One region of the Cellulophaga algicola DSM 14237 genome, then DNA from elsewhere that is predicted to be linked to it. Evidence: riboswitches for the same ligand, from Rfam matches in the RefSeq annotation. Region 1 holds a riboswitch; the other holds the start of a gene.
The links. A riboswitch is a leader RNA that binds a small molecule or an ion and turns the genes downstream of it on or off. The one in region 1 is predicted to bind S-adenosylmethionine.
Positions count from the first base shown of each region.

Region 1 (3,427 bases):
TTAGATTAGGCTCTAAAGCAATCATCTCCCAAGCTATACCACCACCCATAGAACCTCCAATAAGCGCAAAAAGGCGCTTCACTTCTAGTTGTTTCAATCCTATCAAAAATAGCTTTGCGATATCTTGGGCTACAAAATCTTTATAATTTTCAACGACAAAACCATCATGACCATTCCCTGGCACATTAAATACTAAAATGGTGTACTTCTGGGTATCTATACATTTTCCATCCCCGATTAATGCAGACCACCAACCATTTTCGCCTGCCACCTCAGAGCTACCCGTTAAAGCATGGTTTACTAACACAATTGGCGCAGTGTGTAGCTCAGGTCCAAATAGTTGGTATGACAAATTAATGTCTTGTGTGGTACCGCCGTGGTTGGTATAATTAGGTATCGTTAAATGCTGTAGCATAGTATATGTTTAATCAATTGAGCCTAAATAGGCAAAATAAAAGGTGTAATAAAAGTTAAGCTTTGCGTACATTAAAGTGTTTCAAAAGCCTGTATTAAATCTGCTTTTAAGTCTTCAATATCTTCCAAACCAACAGACAAACGCACCAAATCTTGCGGCACTCCTGCTGCTTCTTGTTGTGCTGCTGTTAATTGTTGGTGGGTAGTACTTGCAGGATGAATAATTAGTGATTTTGTATCACCAATATTAGCTAACAATGAGAATATTTTAGTAGCATCTGTTACTTTTTGAGCCGCTTCAAAACCACCTTTAATTCCGAAGGTCACCAGGCCGCTTTGTCCTTTTGGTAAATATTCTTTAGCCAAATCATAGTATGTACTGCTCTTTAAACCAGGATAGTTTACCCAAGCAACTTCTTCTCTACTTTCTAACCACGTTGCTAATGCTAATGCATTTGCGCTATGTTGCTTTATACGTACCGGTAAGGTTTCTAATCCCTGAATAATCTGAAAAGCATTAAACGGACTCAAAGCACCACCAAAATCACGCAACCCTTCTAAAATTAATTTAAACGTAAATGCTGCTGCCCCTAAAGCTTCGCTATACACTAATCCATGATACCCGGCAGAAGGTTCTGTAAATTCCGGAAATTTTCCGTTTGTCCAATCAAAAGTACCTGCATCTACAATAGCACCTCCTAAAGAAGTTCCATGACCTCCAATATATTTTGTCAAGGAATGAATAACAAGATTAGCACCGTGTTCAATAGGGTTTAATAACACAGGAGAAGCTACCGTATTATCTACAATAAAAGGTACTTGTGCTACTTTTGCATGTTTTGAAATCGCTTTTAAATCTAGAACATCCAATTTTGGATTTCCTAAAGATTCTACGAAAAAGGCTCTTGTATTATCTTGTACTGCTTTACCAAAATTATCAGGATCAGAAGCATCTACAAATGTGGTTGTAATTCCTAATCTAGGTAAGGTTACATTCAATAAATTAAAAGTGCCCCCATATAAACTACTCGAAGCAACGATATGATCGCCTGCTCTTAGCAAGGTTAATAAACCGGTAGCAATTGCTGCGGTACCTGAAGCAAAAACTACTGCTCCTACCCCACCTTCTACGGCGGCTAACCTATCTTGTAAAATTTGATTTGTAGGATTATTTAAACGGGTGTAAATAAATCCTAATTCCCCTAAAGAGAATAATTTTGCAGCATGGTCTGTATCTCTAAAAACATAAGATGATGTTTGATAGATTGGAACCGCTCTTGTTCCTGCTGTTTGCGTAGTGTCATGCCCTGCATGTAAAGCGTTTGTTGCTAATTTTTGATTACTCATGATCTTCTTGTTTTTTAAATTAATTATAAAATAAAAAGCCAAACTCTAGTAACAGACCTATACGCCTGAGTTAGATAAAAATCAAAAAGTTATTAAGAAGAAATATTCAATTGCTAGGAATAGCAATTAATCTTTTCGTTATCTGCCGCCAATGCATTACTGCAATTTTTGGTAGAATTTAGCACCTTCATTGTTCAAAATAAGAACAAAGGGTTGCTAAGGTTTCAAAGGGTCTATTCCCTCCACCTTTCTTGATAACTATTCAATACGTGTTTGAACTTGTGCGGTGCAAATATAACGTTGGAACTTTTTAAATTCCTAATTATTCACCAATAATTATAAAATGATATTGTTTTGTTAAGATTCTAGCAATCTTAATTAATTTGAAAAAACTGCTAGAATCTCTCAAAAATTTATATTCCAAATGTTGCTTTCACTTGATCCAGCATATCTAGTTTTTCCCAAGTAAACAATTCTACCTCTTTCTCTACTCTACCATTGTAAGGAGATTCAAAAGTTTTTGTTACTGTTATAGGTTCTTTTCCCATATGACCGTATGCTGCAGTCTCTAAATAAATTGGATTACGTAATTTTAAGCGTTCTTCAATTGCAAACGGACGCATGTCAAACAATTCGGCTACTTTTCTTGCAATCTGCCCATCGTTTAAATTCACCTTAGCAGTACCGTATGTATCTACGTAGATAGAGGTTGGTTCTACCACTCCAATAGCATAACTTACTTGTACTAAAATCTCATCGGCAACTCCTGCTGCAACTAAGTTCTTAGCGGCATGACGTGCAGCATATGCAGCACTTCTATCTACTTTACTAGGATCTTTACCACTAAATGCACCACCACCGTGAGCGCCTTTACCACCGTACGTATCTACAATAATCTTACGACCTGTTAACCCCGTATCTCCATGAGGACCACCAATTACAAATTTCCCTGTTGGGTTAATATGATAGGTAATAGCATCGTCAAACAAGGTCTGTATATGTGCTGGCAATTGTTCCTTTACTTTAGGAATTAGGATAGAAATGATATCCGATTTAATTTTCGCCAACATTTTTTCATCATCTGCATCAAAAGCATCATGCTGAGTAGAAACTACAATAGTATCTATACGTTGAGGTACATTTTCATCACTATATTCTATGGTTACCTGCGCTTTAGCATCTGGTCTTAAATAAGAAATTTCTTTACCTTCTCTTCTTAAATCTGCTAAGATCTGTAATATTTTATGCGAAATATCTAAAGCCAAAGGCATGTAGTTTTCTGTTTCTTTCGTAGCGTAGCCAAACATCATTCCTTGATCTCCTGCACCTTGCTCTTCTTTAGAACCGCGATCTACACCTTGACTAATATCTTTAGACTGCTCATGTATTAAAGAAATAACACCACAAGAGTCTCCACTAAATTGATATTCTCCTTTCGTATATCCAATTTTATTGATAACATCTCTTGCTATTTGTTGAACATCTAAATAGGTATCACTCTTAACTTCACCTGCCAACACTACTTGACCTGTAGTTACTAATGTTTCGCATGCTACTTTACTTTCTGGATCAAATGCCAAAAAATTATCTAAAAGCGCATCACTTATTTGGTCTGCTACTTTATCTGGGTGTCCTTCACTAACAGATTCTGATGTGAATAAATAAG
Region 1 covers NC_014934.1:2,471,200-2,474,626, reverse strand. Annotated here, with positions in the region: gene thrA (bifunctional aspartate kinase/homoserine dehydrogenase I) at 1-415, opposite strand, end outside; gene CELAL_RS10740 (O-acetylhomoserine aminocarboxypropyltransferase/cysteine synthase family protein) at 487-1,761, opposite strand; SAM riboswitch class I at 1,897-2,022, opposite strand; gene metK (methionine adenosyltransferase) at 2,175-3,427, opposite strand, start outside.

Region 2 (3,427 bases), 2.0 Mb from region 1:
AGGAGACTTTAGGAGAAGAACTCTTAAACCCTCTAAACCAAGTTTTGTTTAATGTAGAACGAATGGATTTTCTAATTAAAGGAATATTAGATTATTCCACCATAGATAGATTGGAATCTCAAGATGCACAGATAGATTTTAATGTGATGTTGAAAGAAGTGCTAGAAACCATGCTCGTTCCTGATACAACTACAATTACAATCCAAGAAAATTTACCTACGCTTTATGGTAATGCATGGCGCTATAAGCAAATTTTTCAAAATTTAATTCAGAATGCTGTTCGTTATACAGACAAGGAGCAGGGGAGTATTGAAGTTGGATTTGTTGAAAAGGGCGATTTTTATGAGTTTTTTGTAAAAGACAACGGAATAGGTATTAAAGCAGATTACTTTGAAAGAATCTTCAAAATTTTCACCAAATTAGAAAGTACAGGATCTTCTTCTGGTATAGGCCTTTCTATTGTGAAAAAAATAGTAACGTTTTACAAAGGTTCTATTTGGTTAGAAAGCCAAGAAGGTGCGGGTACTACCTTCTATTTTACACTTTTAAAGACAAAATAGAAATGGCATAATTAAAGCTTCTTAGATTTTAAAAATTGTTAAGCTTTTCTCATGGGATTAAAACTTACAAACGCCACAGTATATAAAAAAAGCAAGAGTAAATACCAAGTATTAGAAACTAGGTCTAGGTAATCTATTTTTCCTTTTGAGAAACTCAAAATCATCAAGACTTGGGCACCATATGGTAATAAACCTTGAATAATACAGGCGAAAATATCCAAAATTGAGGCTGTTTTTTTCGAGTCTAAACCATACTCATCATTTATAGTTTTGGCAATAGGGCCAGCAATAATAATAGAAACGGTGTTATTCGCAATAGCCATATTAATAGTACTTACCAAGCCTGCTATTCCTAACTGTGCTGTTTTTTTATTTTTGATTAGTTTTTTGATGTGTACTAGTATAAAATTGATACCTCCATTTTTTTCCACCAATGCAGCCAATCCTCCTGTGAGTAAAGACAACAAGAATATTTCTGTCATATTGGTAAATCCACCGTATGCAATTTTCGTGGAGGCTATTAAGGTAAAATCGCCATCAAAAATCCCCAGAAGTACAGCAAAAATGGTACCTACCAGTAAGGTTGCAAATACATTTACGCCAACAATAGAAAGGATAATAACCAATACATAGGGGGCTATTTTAAGGACCGAATAACTGTAAATAGCAGTGGCTGTTTCATCAGTTTTTAGCCCTAATCCCTGAAAAACTAAAATAGCAATGGTAAATAAGGCAGCAGGAACGGCAATTTTAATATTCTGTTTAAACTTATCACTCATCTTGCAGCCCAGAGATTGTGTTGCGGCTATGGTAGTATCAGAGATTACAGACAAGTTGTCTCCAAACATGCTCCCACCTAATAATGCCCCACACAAAATGGCTAAATCTGCATTACTTTTATCGGCAAAACCTACAACAATGGGTGCTAATGCCACAATAGCGCCTACAGAAGTACCGGTAGAAACCGATAAAAAACTAGCGATCATAAAGATACCCACATAGATATATTGTAGTGCAATATAATCTAAGCCAAGATTTACAATAGCAGCTACACTACCTGTTTCATTGGTAATTGCTGCGAATGCCCCGGCCAATAAATAGATAAGGCACATGGTTAATATTTTATCATCCCCACAGCCTTTGAGTAAGGTTTTTATTTTTGAATCTATAGATTGTCTAAAGAGAACAAAAGCAACGATTATACCTGCAATAACCGCAATTGGAGCCGGTAGCGCATAAAAATCATTTTGATAAATACCCACGCCTAAAAACGTAAAAACAAATACGAATAGGGGAATTAATGCAGAAAATTTAGGAATGCGTTCTTTTTGATGTGCCATCTGATTGTATACTAAAAAAAAAGGAATAGCAGCAAATAAATAGAAATATGAATTAACATTTGTTCCAAGTAATTGGCTTATCTCTTTAGCACCTTGCTCGTTAGTGCAGGTTGCTATCTCTTTTTTTGAGATTCTTGATAATTATTTTAAGGCGGCAAATTTAGGGTATAAAAGGAGAATTAAAACTAAAAATATGTTAATTAATATGCGGTATCTTTTTCTTATTAGCAGAGGTGATGAAACTATGGCGTAAAAAAAAAACCTGCCCTTTATGAAAGGGCAGGTTTTTATGACAATACGTACTATGAAGTATGTTGTTATTCTTTAGAAGCCGAAGGCTTGAATTTGTACGTGATACCAAAATTAATTCCGAAAGAAGAATAAGGTACTTTTTGCGATAATTTTTTAGTAGTATCCGTATCGCTACTTGATAAGTTATCTACATAAGTTGTTTTTTTATTGGTTCCTTCAGGTAAGTTATCTATAGAAAACACACCAGGAGCAGCAACAGTTCCGTCCGGTAAAACGATATCCGTATTAAATTCTGAAATCTCAGAATCTTTACGCTTTAAGCTAATCCCATAATATTCAGCTTCAGCAAAAAGGCTAAGGTTTGGAGTCAATTCATAGTTATATCCAAGAGCAGCAACAAAGCCTAGAGGAAAATGTCCATGAAAATCTTCTTTATAATTTGTTTCTGAATATGATCCAGAAGGTAAATTTTGTGCTTGTGCCTCTTCATCAGTAAATACAGCCTTGTTATAGACTACAGCTTCTGTTTTACCAGCAACTTTGAACAAACCACCTATACGTCCAAAAACATTATTATTAAATTTGTATACTAATGAAGCAGACCCTCCAAAAGCACGTGCTCTGGCAATAGCATTTACTTGTTGACTTGTAGAATTTACAACCGTAATATCTTGGTCAGATCCATTTAAATACCCTAAACTAACGTCTGCTCCAAAAGTGTCATTAAAAAAATACGTACCTCTTATTTGAAAATTCACACCTTCTCCGTAACTCCCGTAAGAGTTCTCAACATTTGCTCCTGTTTCAGAAACTGTAGTTACGGTACCCAATTTCATTCCGGCACTACCCACTGCATATCCAGTACTGGCAGAAACTTGAAATTGACTGAATGCTGAACTTGTCATTAGTATCGCAGTAAGCGCTATAAAAATATGTTTCATAAAATTTGATTTTAGTTTTTAAATTAATTTTTAAAAATTATTTATTGAGTTTTAATTTTGGGTAAATATACTTTTTTTTGCGTGTTGCAATAGTTAAAATCAGTGTAAGAATTAGTTTACTTTACAAAGTTTTAACTTTTTTTAAAACTATCTATGTATCGTTCAATTACTTAGCGGTTTTATTTCTTAGACCTGGATGAATCAGTAAATGTTAAATTGAAGGAATAGTACGTATAAATGTTGATGTATACGCACCGAGTTTGCAGCGTATAGAAAATTAGTCATAGAATTTATAGCCTTTTTTATTCATTTACTCGTTCAAATCCGTTGATAG
Region 2 covers NC_014934.1:4,451,851-4,455,277, reverse strand. Annotated here, with positions in the region: gene CELAL_RS19325 (sensor histidine kinase) at 1-560, shown strand, start outside; gene CELAL_RS19320 (Na+/H+ antiporter NhaC family protein) at 599-1,900, opposite strand; SAM-I-IV-variant riboswitch at 1,949-2,046, opposite strand; gene CELAL_RS19315 (porin family protein) at 2,218-3,093, opposite strand.
Region 2: linked by a shared signal. The riboswitch ahead of CELAL_RS19320 (Na+/H+ antiporter NhaC family protein) and the one ahead of CELAL_RS10740 (O-acetylhomoserine aminocarboxypropyltransferase/cysteine synthase family protein) in region 1 are both predicted to bind S-adenosylmethionine.